DNA from 4 places in the Streptomyces sp. NPDC033966 genome. Region 4 is predicted to be linked to each of the others. Evidence: riboswitches for the same ligand, from Rfam matches in the RefSeq annotation. Region 4 holds a riboswitch; each other region holds the start of a gene.

The links. Region 4 has a riboswitch for cobalamin ahead of metE (5-methyltetrahydropteroyltriglutamate--homocysteine S-methyltransferase). Riboswitches for the same ligand answer to the same signal wherever they lie in the genome.
Region 1: another riboswitch for cobalamin. It lies ahead of ACZ518_RS01420 (energy-coupling factor ABC transporter permease); the one in region 4 lies ahead of metE (5-methyltetrahydropteroyltriglutamate--homocysteine S-methyltransferase).
Region 2: another riboswitch for cobalamin. It lies ahead of ACZ518_RS02425 (ribonucleoside-diphosphate reductase subunit alpha); the one in region 4 lies ahead of metE (5-methyltetrahydropteroyltriglutamate--homocysteine S-methyltransferase).
Region 3: another riboswitch for cobalamin. It lies ahead of ACZ518_RS07715 (ABC transporter substrate-binding protein); the one in region 4 lies ahead of metE (5-methyltetrahydropteroyltriglutamate--homocysteine S-methyltransferase).

Annotation. Positions count from the first base shown of each region.
Region 1 is NZ_JBVIRQ010000001.1:297,446-300,508, reverse strand. Features, by position in the region: gene cbiQ (cobalt ECF transporter T component CbiQ) at 1-159, opposite strand, end outside; gene ACZ518_RS01425 (energy-coupling factor ABC transporter substrate-binding protein) at 163-525, opposite strand; gene ACZ518_RS01420 (energy-coupling factor ABC transporter permease) at 525-1,223, opposite strand; cobalamin riboswitch at 1,253-1,478, opposite strand; gene ACZ518_RS01415 (flavodoxin family protein) at 1,611-2,330, shown strand; gene ACZ518_RS01410 (AMIN-like domain-containing (lipo)protein) at 2,357-2,872, opposite strand; gene ACZ518_RS01405 (SsgA family sporulation/cell division regulator) at 2,958-3,063, opposite strand, start outside.
Region 2 is NZ_JBVIRQ010000001.1:526,565-529,627, forward strand. Features, by position in the region: gene ACZ518_RS02410 (carbon starvation CstA family protein) at 1-387, shown strand, start outside; gene ACZ518_RS02415 (YbdD/YjiX family protein) at 384-581, shown strand; gene ACZ518_RS02420 (Uma2 family endonuclease) at 636-1,220, opposite strand; adenosylcobalamin-variant (AdoCbl-variant) riboswitch at 1,355-1,431, shown strand; gene ACZ518_RS02425 (ribonucleoside-diphosphate reductase subunit alpha) at 1,588-3,063, shown strand, end outside.
Region 3 is NZ_JBVIRQ010000002.1:494,563-497,625, forward strand. Features, by position in the region: gene ACZ518_RS07710 (FecCD family ABC transporter permease) at 1-945, opposite strand, end outside; gene ACZ518_RS07715 (ABC transporter substrate-binding protein) at 942-1,931, opposite strand; cobalamin riboswitch at 1,967-2,104, opposite strand; tRNA gene ACZ518_RS07720 (tRNA-Trp) at 2,293-2,369, opposite strand; gene ACZ518_RS07725 (DUF4352 domain-containing protein) at 2,500-2,958, shown strand.
Region 4 is NZ_JBVIRQ010000009.1:295,980-299,042, reverse strand. Features, by position in the region: gene metE (5-methyltetrahydropteroyltriglutamate--homocysteine S-methyltransferase) at 1-947, opposite strand, end outside; cobalamin riboswitch at 1,128-1,326, opposite strand; gene ACZ518_RS25875 (LLM class flavin-dependent oxidoreductase) at 1,419-2,537, opposite strand; gene ACZ518_RS25870 (LLM class flavin-dependent oxidoreductase) at 2,550-3,063, opposite strand, start outside.

The sequences.
Region 1 (3,063 bases), on a different contig from region 4:
GAGCAGCACGGCCAGGGTCGCGGCGGCCACCAGCGGCCCGCCCGGCCAGGGCGGCAGGCACACCGCGGTGACGGTGAGCCCGAGCCCCAGCAGGGCCTTCTCCAGCGGGTGGCGGCCCCGCCAGCGGCTGGAGTGGGCCGCCACGTCGATCGGCAGCACCGGCTACGACTCCGGGGTCGGGCGGGCCGGCTCGGCCTCGGCCTCGGCCTCGGCCCGCGCGAGGGCCTGCGCCGCGCCCTGGCGGCGGCCCTTGCGGACGCCGAAGTAGTAGGCGAGCACGCCCGCCCCGAGTGCCGCCTGGAGGGCGAACAGCGCGGACTCGACCTCGCCCGACGGGGGCTCGTACAGCGGGGAGAACCAGGGCTCGTAGTCCGGCTTCAGCTCGGTGATGGCCGCCTCGGCCTGAGCGTCGGAGCCGGTGAACGGCTCCTCCTTGCCGTCGCCGAGCCCCAGCGCGAGCGGGATGACGGCCAGCGCCGCCACCAGGAGCAGCAGCAGGGTGTTGATCTTCGCGTTCCTGCTCATCAGAGCGCCGCCTCCTGCTTCGCCTGCTTGCCGCCGGTCAGCTTCGCGACCCCGAGCCGGACCAGGTCGGACTTGCTGGACTGCATCAGCAGCCGCATCACGAGCACCGTCAGCAGGCCCTCGCTGATCGCGAGCGGGATCTGGGTGACGGCGAAGATGCCCGCGAACTTCTCCAGGGAGCCCGGGAAGCCGCTCGCCGGGTCGGGGAAGGCCAGCGCCAGCTGGACGGAGGTCACGCAGTAGGTGACCAGGTCGGCGAAGAACGCGCCGGCGAAGACGGTCACCATCAGCGGCACGCCGGACTTCCGCAGCAGCCGGTAGACCCCGTAGCCGGCCCAGGGCCCGGCGATGGCCATCGAGAAGACGTTGGCGCCCAGCGTGGTGAGCCCGCCGTGGGCCAGCAGCAGCGCCTGGAAGAGGAGGGTGATCGTGCCGAGCACCGCCATGATCGGCGGCCGGAAGAGGATGGCCCCGAGCCCCGTCCCCGTCGGGTGCGAACAACTGCCCGTCACGGAAGGGATCTTCAGGGCGGACAGGACGAACGTGAACGCGCCGGACGCCCCGAGCAGCAGCGTGCTCTCCGGGTTCGCCTTCACCTCGCGGGTCAGCGCGCGGACCCCGTGGACGACGAAGGGGGCGGACGCGGCGCCCCAGGCGACCGCGTGCAAAGGGGGTAGGAACCCCTCGGCTATATGCATGGGTTGGGAGACCTCTCCAGCACCTCGTGGATGGACGACGCGCCCCGGCCGGTCTCCTGGCTCACGGGTACTGATGCCCTGGCTCCGCCTTCCCGGGACCGTGCGGTCTCCCGCGCGGGCCCAGTGGCTTCCCGCGGTGGGGGCACCTCCCGGACGGAGTCTGGGGGAGAGTGGAGCCGGACTTCCCGATCACAGTGGCGAGGGCCGCACCGGTCTTCCACCGGTTTCCCGAACACCAAGGCCAGACGACCCTAGTCGCCCGCACGGACCGTCACAACCCGGACCGATCCGGCCACCCCGGCCGCCACCCGGCCGCCGCCCCGCGGCACACCCCGGACGGGCCAGGCCCGCTGGCCCGCCCGCCGGGCGCCCGGCACGGTGGAGGACATGGCAGCCGACCAGAGCCCCCGCTACGAGGACCTCTCCGCCGTCTTCGTCAACTGCACCCTCAAACGCTCTCCCGAGACCAGCAACACCGAGGGCCTGATCGCGAAGAGCCGGGCCGTCATGGAGTCGGCGGGCGCCCGCACCTCGCTGATCCGCGCCGTCGACCACGACATCGCCACCGGCGTCTGGCCGGACATGACCGACCACGGCTGGGAGAGCGACCAGTGGCCGGTCCTCTACAGCCAGATCATGGACGCCGACATCCTGGTGCTGTGCGGCCCGATCTGGCTCGGCGACAACAGCTCCGTCATGAAGCAGGTCATCGAGCGGCTCTACGCCTGCTCCTCGCTGCTGAACGAGCAGGGCCAGTACGCCTACTACGGGCGCGTCGGCGGAGCGCTGATCACGGGGAACGAGGACGGCGTCAAGCACTGCGCCATGAACATCCTCTACAGCCTCCAGCACCTCGGCTACGCCGTCCCGCCCCAGGCCGACGCGGGCTGGATCGGCGAGGCCGGCCCCGGCCCCTCCTACCTGGACCCGGGCTCGGGCGGTCCCGAGAACGACTTCACCAACCGGAACACCACGTTCATGTCGTGGAACCTGATGCACCTGGCGGCGCTCCTCAAGCGCGCCGGCGGCATGCCGGCCCACGGCAACCAGCGATCCCTGTGGGACGCCGGCTGCCGCTTCGACTTCCCCAACCCCGAACACCGCTGACCGGGCGGCTCCGGGCCGTCCGCGGGTCAGCAGGTGTCGGGGTGCGGGAAGTCCAGCACGAGCCGCTCGGGCGAGTGCAGGACGGAGGTGTTGTAGGTCGGCTGGGTGTCGAAGGCGGCGCCGAAGGTCACGTACCCCTCGTAGTCGCCGGTCATGGCCATGCCCTTGAGCTTGCTGAGGTAGATCTTCTGGAGCCTGGGCCCCTGGTAGACGTTCTGCCCCGCGTCGTCGTGCCCGGCGGCGGGGTGCAGGCGGATCTCCAGGAAGTACTTCCCGGCCAGCGGCACGGGCTTGCCGGACCCGTCGTAGACCAGCTGGGACACGGGAGTGACGGTGACCGGGGGCACGTAGCCCTGGAGGTCGATGACGAGCCGGTCGTACGTGCAGTGCCCGCCCCAGCGGGCATTGACGACGAGCGGCGTCTGGGTGCTGGTGGTGGTCGTGGTGGCGGCGGACGCCGGCGACGCGGAGAGCGCGAGCCCGGCGGTGAGCAGGGCGCCCGTGGCGAGGGCCACGATCCGGCGGCGGTGCGGGTGACGCATGATGTCTCCCCGGTTCCGTGAGACGGGGACTGCCTGTCATCTCATAGGACACCGCCGGAGGGCGCGCGGTTCCGCGCGCGCCGCCTCAGTGCGCCAGCAGCGCGCTCAGCTGTGCGTCCAGGTCGTAGTGCCGCCGCTCCTGCCCGCGCGGCACCAGCTCCGTCATCCGCCGGCACAGCTCGCGCACGTCC
Region 2 (3,063 bases), on a different contig from region 4:
GCGAGCTACCAGAAGATCTTCTCCGACGACGTGAAGGTCGGCTTCTTCGCGCAGCGCGACAAGTACCAGACCGGCATCGACGCCGGGAAGGTGCTGCCGCCCGCCAAGAACATGGACGACATGCACACCGTGGTCACCAACGCCACGGTCGACGGGGTCCTGTCGGCGCTGTTCGCGGTCCTGATCATCATCGTGCTGGTGGACGCGGCCCGGGTCTGCCTCAAGGCCGTCTCCGCCCCCGGGTCGGTCCGCCTCTCCGAGGTGCCGTGGACCGAGTCGAAGATCATCGCCCCGGCCGGGCTCATCGCCACCGCCGAGGAGAAGGCCGAGCTCGCGGCCGCCGGCCTCGACGGGAGCGGGGGCAAGGCCAAGGAGCCGGTCGCGTGAGCGGGGTGCGCGGGGCGCTGGCGAAGGCCCGGTTCTACGTACGGGAGTTCTCCGGCGAGGCCGCGTACGACCGCTACGTGGCGCACGCCCGCTCGCACGACCCGGACGCCGAGGTCCTGACCCGGCGCGCCTTCGAGCGGGCCCGCACCGACGCCCGCGAGGCGGACCCGCGCGAGGGCTTCCGCTGCTGCTGAGGAGCCAGAAGGGCCCCGCCGGACCTCCGGCGGGGCCCTTCGGCGCAGCCGGGGTCAGCGCACCCAGTCCTTGAGGGGCTCGGTCTGGAGGGTGATGCCGACGGGGTCGGGGAGCGTGACTTCCTTACCGAAGGGAACGGTGCGTACGGTCTCGTAGCATGTGCCGTCCGGGTCACTGTGGACGAGAACCTGGCACTTGAGCCGGTCGATGAGCAGGTAGACGGGGATGCCGGTCTCGGCATACGCGCGCGGCTTCTCGACCCGGTCGCGCCGTTCGGTGTCGGAGTCCCACGAGGTCACCTCGACGGCCATCAGGATCGGGCCCGGATCCACCCAGTCGCCCTGCCCGACGAACGCGTCCTCATGCGCCAGGATTCCATCCGGAATGGCGCGCCCGCCCCGGTACTGTTCGGCCTTGATCCCCTGCCCCGCGTGCAGCCAGAACCCTGGGCGGTGCTGGATACAGATCCGGGACAGCCACACGATGATCCGCCCATGGTCCCCGTCCGGCATCGCCTTGCTCCTCAGCACCCCACCGATGAATTCCAGCCGCAGCCCCTCCTCCTCGCGGGCCGCTATCCGTGCCAGGTGCTCGAACGCTTCGGTCGTCATGTGGGGATGGTCGGTCATGAGGGTCATGCCTCGCTCGCCTTCCTCGACGGTGCTGTCTCCGACGATAGCGGAGAGGTACGCCAGAGGGACGCGGAGTCGCGGGCGACACAACATCTAGGGGGTCACACAGACCCGGCCCACCACATGTATGCTCATCCTCGCTGTCGCCGCAGGGGAATCCGGTGCGAATCCGGAACTGTCCCGCAACGGTATGAAAAGTCCGAGGACCTGCCGACAGTGCGCCCGGATCGACCGAACCGGGTGCCGACACGTCCGGGCCTCGCGGTTGGGCCGGTGGACGCCATGCGGTGTGTACGCGATCCCGTCGCGCCCGCATGCGCCTCCCCGCGCCCCACCCGCCGATGACCGGGCCGAGCGAGGGAGAGCTCCCGCCGTGACCATCGCGCCTTCCGCACCGCGCGCCGAGTCCGTTTCTGGCGACACCACCGAAGGCCCGGGGGCCGCGCTGCTGCGTACTCTCACCGAGCTGACCGCCGACCTCCCCGACACCGACCCCGGCCGGATCGCCGCCGCCGCCCTGCGCGGCCGCAGCGCCTCCGCCGACGAGGCCGAGCTGCGCGGGCTGGCCACCGAGGCCGCGGCGGGCCTGATCTCCGAGGACCCCGCCTACTCCCGCCTCGCCGCCCGCCTGCTCACGCTGGCCGTGGCCGACGAGGCCGCCGGGCAGGGCGCGACGTCCTTCGCCGAGTCCGTCGTCGTCGGCCACCGCGAGGGCCTGATCGCCGACCGCACCGCCGAGTTCGTCGCCGCCCACGCCGCCCGTCTGAACGCGCTGGTCGAGCACGCGCTCGCCGAGGGCGCGGACGACCGCTTCGGCTTCTTCGGCCTGCGCACCCTGCACAGCCGCTACCTGCTGCGCCACCCGATCACCCGCCAGGTGATCGAGACCCCGCAGTACTTCATGCTGCGCGTGGCCTGCGGCCTCGCCGAGGACGAGAGCGTCCAGGCCGTCGAGGAAGTCGCCTCGCTGTACGGCCTGATGAGCCGGCTCGACTACCTGCCGTCGTCGCCGACCCTGTTCAACTCGGGTACGCGCCACCCGCAGATGTCCTCCTGCTACCTGCTGGACTCCCCGCTGGACGAGCTGGACTCGATCTACGACCGCTACCACCAGGTGGCGCGCCTGTCCAAGCACGCCGGCGGCATCGGCCTCTCCTACTCCCGCATCCGCGCCCGCGGTTCGCTGATCCGCGGCACCAACGGCCACTCCAACGGCATCGTGCCGTTCCTGAAGACCCTCGACGCCTCCGTCGCCGCCGTGAACCAGGGCGGCCGCCGCAAGGGCGCCGCGGCCGTCTACCTGGAGACCTGGCACGCGGACATCGAGGAGTTCCTGGAGCTCCGCGACAACACCGGCGAGGACCAGCGCCGTACGCACAACCTCAACCTGGCCCACTGGATCCCGGACGAGTTCATGCGCCGCGTGAACGCCGACGCCGACTGGTCGCTGTTCTCCCCGGCCGACGTCCCCGAGCTGGTCGACCTCTACGGCGACGAGTTCGACGCCGCCTACGTCAAGGCCGAGGCGGCGGGCCTCGCCAAGAAGACCATGCCGGCCCGCGACCTCTACGGCCGCATGATGCGCACCCTCGCGCAGACCGGCCAGGGCTGGATGACCTTCAAGGACGCCTCCAACCGGACCGCGAACCAGACCGCGCTGCCCGGCACCGTCGTCCACTCCTCCAACCTCTGCACCGAGATCATCGAGGTCACCAACGACGGCGAGACGGCCGTCTGCAACCTCGGCTCGGTCAACCTCGGCGCGTTCGTCGCCGACGGCGAGATGGACTGGGCGCGCCTGGACGAGACCGTCCGCACCGCCGTGACCTTCCTCGACCGCGTGGTGGAC
Region 3 (3,063 bases), on a different contig from region 4:
GACCACCCCGACCGGGACCTCCTCGGGAGCCGCCGCCGTACGGGCGACCAGGTCGGCCAGGACCAGGAAGACGGCCCCGGCGAGCGCGGCCACGGGCAGCAGCGCCCGGTGGCCGGCGCCGACGGCCATCCGGGCGGCGTGCGGGACCATCAGGCCGACGAAGCCGATGGCCCCGCTGTAGGCGACGAGCACCCCGACGACGAGGGAGGAGAGCACGAACACGGCGGCCCGGAACCGGCCGGTGTCCAGGCCGAGGGTGCGCGCGCCCTCCTCCCCGGCGAGCAGCAGGTCCAGCGGCCGGGCCAGGGCGGTGAGCAGGGCCGTGCCGAAGAGCAGCGCGACGGCCGGCAGGGAGAGTTCGTCCCAGCGCGCCCCGCCGAGGCCGCCCAGGGTCCAGAACAGCGCGGTGCGGATCTGGTCGGGGTGCGCGGAGAGGACCAGGACCAGGCTGGTCAGCGCGGACAGGATGTACTGCACGGCCACCCCGGCCAGGATCAGCCGGCCGGTGGTCATGGTGCCGCCGCGCCGGGCCATGGCGTAGACGGCGACGAGCGCGGCCATGGACCCGGCGAAGGCGGCGGCCGGCAGCCCGATCCCGCCCGCGACTCCGGCGGCGCCCGCACCGAACACGATGACCAGCACCGCCCCCGCCGAGGCCCCGGAGGAGGCGCCGAGCAGGAAGGGGTCGGCGAGCGGGTTGCGCACGAGGGCCTGGAGGACGACGCCGGCCACGGCCAGTCCGGCCCCGACGACCGCCCCGAGCAGTACCCGCGGCATCCTCACGTCCCACACGATGGAGGCGAAGGCCCCGCGGGCGCCGGGGCCGCCGAGGACGATGTCGACGACCTGGCCGGGTGGGATCCGTACGGGTCCCAGGGCCAGCCCCGCCACCGCCGAGGCGGTGAGCGCGGCGGCGAGCAGCACGAGCGCGAGTCCGCGCCTCACGGGGCGTCGGGGTGCAGCTGGCGGCCCAGGGACTCGACGGCGTCGGCGACGCGCACGCCGAGCACGGCGGAGGAGAGCGGCAGCACGGCGAACCGCCGGTTCTTCACCGCGGGAACCTGCGCGAGCGCCGGGTCGTTCAACAGGCGCTGCTTCTTGGCCTCCACGGTGGTGCCGCCGTAGTCGTAGATGAGGACGACCTCGGGTCCGCGTTCGATGACCTTCTCCCACGGCACGTCGCCGAAGGTGTCCTTGAGGTCGGCGAACACGTTCGCGCCCCCGGCGAGGGAGACGATCTCGTTGCCGATGCCGTTGCCTCCCGAGGTGAAGGCGGAGGCCTCGCCGGAGTCGTAGACGAAGACGGACGGCCGGGCCCGGTCCTTCACCCGCGCGCTGACGGCGTCGACGCGCCGCTGTTCCTCCCGGACGAGGGCCTCACCGCGTTCGGGCACGCCGAAGGTCCGGGCGACCTCGGTGATCTCGGTCTTCAGCTGTTCGAGCCCGACCGGGCCCTCGGTGCAGTACTCCACGCTCAGCCGGGAGCCGATGCCGGCCTTGGCCAGCCCCTCGCGGTCCCGCCCCTGCCCCTTGTCGAAGGCACTGGCGTAACCGCCGTAGACGAAATCGGGGTTGGCGCCGAGGAGCACCTCCTTCGAGGGGTACTCCTTCGCCAGCACCTTGATCCTGTCGTAGGCGGGCCGGTAGGCGGGCAGCACGGAGTCGTCGAGGTAGGCGGTGCCGGCCATCCGGTCCTGGAGCCCGAGGGCGAGCATGATCTCGGTGGCGTGCTGGTTCATGGTGACGGCGCGCTCGGGCGGCGCCTGGTAGGTGCTGCTGACACCGCAGTTGGTGACGGTGTACGGGAACCCGGGCGCGGTCTGCGCCCCGGCGGCGGACCGCTCGGCCCCGGGCGGCCCGCCGCAGGCGGCGAGCGGCACGACGAGGGCGAAGGGCAGGAAGGAGCGCACGGCGGCGCGGACACGCGACATGGTGAGGCCTCTCCGGGGGATCCTCGTCCCCGGTCGAAGTGAAGAGGCGGTGCGTCAGTGTCTGACTCCCGGCCGTCGCGCGCACGCGGCGGCCGGTCACAGTGGCGGGACCGCACCGGAATCACACCGGTTTCCTGTCCTGCACCGCCGGGACAACCAGGCCAAGTCTGCCAGACGCGATCTTCACCCCCGGAAGGGGCGGCGGAGGGGTGGCGGGCCACCCGGATGGTTCGGGGGCCTTCTCACCGGGGTGGGCGAGCCGTTCCAGGATCCTGTCCCCACCCTGTCCCCACCAGACGACAAAAAGGACCCCGGGAGAGGTCTCCCGGGGTCCTTTCGACAAGAAATGCCCGTTCAGGCTTGGCAGGGGTAGCAGGATTCGAACCTACGACATCTGGTTTTGGAGACCAGCGCTCTGACCAGCTGAGCTATACCCCTTCGGTGGGTCACACCCTGCCATGAAGCGGCCGGAAGATCCAATCCATTTTCCGCGTCGCCGGTGGCGGGAGCGGGGCGGGCGGAGGATCGTGGGCGGGGAGGGGGTGGACCGCCGAGCCTGGGAGGCGTCGTGCGCCACCGTCCGGGGCGCCTGCTGGGGCCCCTCCTCGTGCTGCTGCTCGTCGGTGCCGGGCCCGACGGGTCCGGGGAGACCGTTTCGCTCGACGGGGACCGGGCCGGGGAGCGGCTCGACGTGACCCTGACCCGGGTCGTCGACCCCGCGGGCAGCGCCGGACCGGACCGGCTGGTGGCGGTGGAGCTGCGGCTGGAGAACACCGGGACGGTGCCGTACGAGGACTCCCCCGCGCCGGCCGCGCACCTGCTCGACACCGAGGGGCAGCGGTTCACGGGGACGGGCACCGCGACCGGTGCCGGGCCGAGCCTGCCGGACACCGTCACCCTGGTGCCCGGGGATTCGGCGTCCGGGTTCGTCACCTTCCGGCTTCCCGAGGGCGCCCGCCTCGCCGCCGTGCAGTTCGCGCTGGACCGGGGACTGGGCGACGACGTGGGCCACTGGAGCCTGTCCTGAGCCCTGCGGCCGCAGCGCCCGCAGCAGCGCTCTCGGCAGCGCCCCATGGAACGGAATCAGCCGGAAGTCACCGCGACGCGTGTAGTGACTTAGCAGGCTTTCACC
Region 4 (3,063 bases):
AGGGACTTCTCCAGGTCGTTGACCCAGACGTTGCGGCCGTTGACGACCCCCGCGACCAGCCGCTTGCCGGGCAGTCCGCCGACGGCGGCGAGGTCGTCGAGGTTGGCGGCGGCCGGGCCGGTGAAGTCGAGGGCGAGGCCCTCGACGGGAGCCTTGGCCAGGACGGGCAGGGCGTCGCCGAGCCGGTCGAAGTACGAGGCGACCAGCAGCTTCGGCCGGTCGGTGAGGGCTCCGAGTTCGCGGTACGCGCGGGCGGCCGCACCCAGGTCGGCCGGGGTACGGTCCTGCACCAGGGCAGGCTCGTCCAGCTGCACCCACTCCGCCCCGGCCGCACGCAGTGCGCCGAGGACCTCCGCGTACACGGGCAGCAGCCGGTCGAGCAGCGTCAGCGGCTCGAAGTCCGCTGCGACACCGGGTGCAGGCTTGGCCAGCAGCAGGTAGGTGACCGGCCCGACCAGGACGGGACGGGCGGTGTGGCCGAGAGCGAGGGCCTCGGCGAGCTCGGCGACCTGCTTCGCGGGATCGGCGGTGAAGACGGTGTCCGGACCGAGTTCCGGCACCAGGTAGTGGTAGTTGGTGTCGAACCACTTGGTCATCTCCAGCGGCGGCACGTCCTGCGTCCCGCGCGCCATCGCGAAGTAGCCGTCCAGGGCGTCGGCGGCAACCGCGGCCCGGTGCCGGGCGGGGATCGCGCCGACCATGACGGTGGTGTCCAGGACGTGGTCGTAGTACGAGAAGTCCCCGGTGGGCACTTCGGTGATGCCGGCGCCGGCGAGCTGCTGCCAGTTGGTACGGCGCAGTTCCGCGGCGGTGGTGCGGAGGGCCTCGGCCGTGACACGGCCCTTCCAGTAGCCCTCGATGGCCTTCTTCAGCTCACGGCTCCCGCCCTGGCGGGGGTAGCCGTAAACAGTGGCGCCTGCTGCCGCGGCTGCGGACTTGGTGGTCACGGAGATCTCCTTCGCGAGATGGATCCCTGAGATCCCGGCGAGGGGACGAAGGCGCGAAGGAGTACCGGCAACGGACGGTCGCGACGTCGCGCGGCAAGCGCGGTCGCCCGTCTCGTTGTGTACGCCGACCCGCCCACGAGGTCACCGGGATATCCGCGCACGGCATGGGCCGGGCACGGGCAACGGGCAGGTCTTCGGACTCGCGGGCACGCCTGCCGGTCTCCCGGCGGGCACCTACTGGCCGTCGCTTCCCAGGCCCGTCCCGGACCCAGTGCGTATGACGGCGGTCGTTCCCGCTCACCGCTGCGGGGCAGTCCCGGATTCCCACCGGGTTCCCTCTTACGACGCATCCCGCCTGGCGGACGGGGCGAACCAGCTGCACCGGCCACCCTACGGGGTGTGCCCAAGCCATCGACAGAGATGTCCACGTTTCGGATGGTGAAACGAGACGTGCGCCTGACGGCGGGCGCGTCAGCGGCGGCGCCATTCCTCGGCCAGGAGACGGTAGGAGCGGACCCTGTCGGCGTGGTCGTGCGTGATCGTGGTGATCAGCAGCTCGTCGGCGCGAGTGGCCTCCTGGAGCCGTTCGAGGTGATCGGCGACGGTCCGCGGCGAGCCGACGAACTGTGTCTCCACCCGGTCGGCCACCACCTTCCGGTCTGCGTCCGTCCAGGGGCCCGTCAGCGCCCGCGCCTCTCCCGGGGACGGGAAGGGGATGGCGCCTTCGGCCGTGCGGATGCTGTGTACCCAGGGCGCGTATCCGGCGGCCAGTTCGCGGGCCGTGGCGTCGTCCTCGGCCACGACCACGTCGGCGGACACGGTGAGGTACGGGCGGTCCAGTTCGGCGGAGGGTTTGAACGCGGCCCGGTAGCCCTCGGCCGCCTCCAGCACGCTCGCCGGGCTGACGTGGTAGTTCGCGGCGAACCGCAGGCCGTTGCGGCCGGCCGTCTCGGCACTCTGGCCGCCGCTGCTGCCCAGGATCCACACCTGTACGTCGGCCCCCTCGCCGGGGACGACGTGCGCCTCGATGCCCTCGCCGGACCGGTACTCGCCGCGCAGCAGCGCGAGGACGTCGTCGACCTGCTCGCCGTAGTCCTGCGGCTGGGCACCGGGCAGGTTCAGCAGCTTCTGCTGGAGCACGAACCGGGGATGGCCCGCCACGTGCGCGAAGGAGAAGCGCTCCGGGATGCGCAGCCCGTTCGGGGTGTGTCCGACGAAGGGCTCCGCCTCCCCGGCCCGCTGCGGAGGCCGGCCCGCCGAGCGGCCCAGGCCCAGGTCGAGGCGGCCCGGGTGCAGGGCGTCGATCAGGCCGAACTCCTCGACCGTGGACAGCGCCGTGCGGTGGCCGAGCTGTACGGCCCCGGAGCCGATCCGGATCGTGGAGGTGGCGGAGGCGGTCAGGGCCAGCACCACTGCCGGGGAGGTCCCGGCGACTCCGGGATTGAGGTGGTGCTCGGCGAACCAGTAGCGCGCGTAGCCGAGTTGTTCCGTCTGCCGGGCCAGATCGATGCTGTTGTGCAGGGCGTCGGCGGCGGTGGAGCCGGAGGGGATCGGGATGAGGTCGAGGACCCCGAGCGGGATGCCGGACATGGCCAGGTCTCCTTACAGATCGGCGAAGGGGGGATCGGGGATCTCGCGGCGCAGCGCCGGCGCGACCTCGGACTGGAACAGTTCCAGCGAGGCGCGGTGGGCGGCCGGCGGGAGACCGCCCGGCTCGGCCTGCAGGTGCAGGACGGTGTGGCCGAACTGCTCGTGGTAGCGGTGCACCTTCTCGACGATCTGCTGGGGGCTGCCGATCAGCGCGGAGCTGCGCTCCACGAAGTCGTCCAGGTGCGGGAACACCGGTTCCACGCCGGCGTGTTCGTGGAAGGCGAGGTACTGCTCGAAGGCCGGCCGGTACGCCGCCACCGCCTGCTGCGAGGTGCGGGCCGCGTGGAAGCCGGCCGTACCCGCGCCCACCACGGCGAGCGCCGGGTCGTGCCCGTAGTGCTCCCAGCGCTCCCGGTAGTGGCGGATCAGCTCGGCGTACGGGCCGATCGGATGGGTGACGTTCGCGGAGAACAGCGGATCGCCGTAGCGGGCGGCGAGGTCCACGGACTCCCGGCTGGTCGCGCTG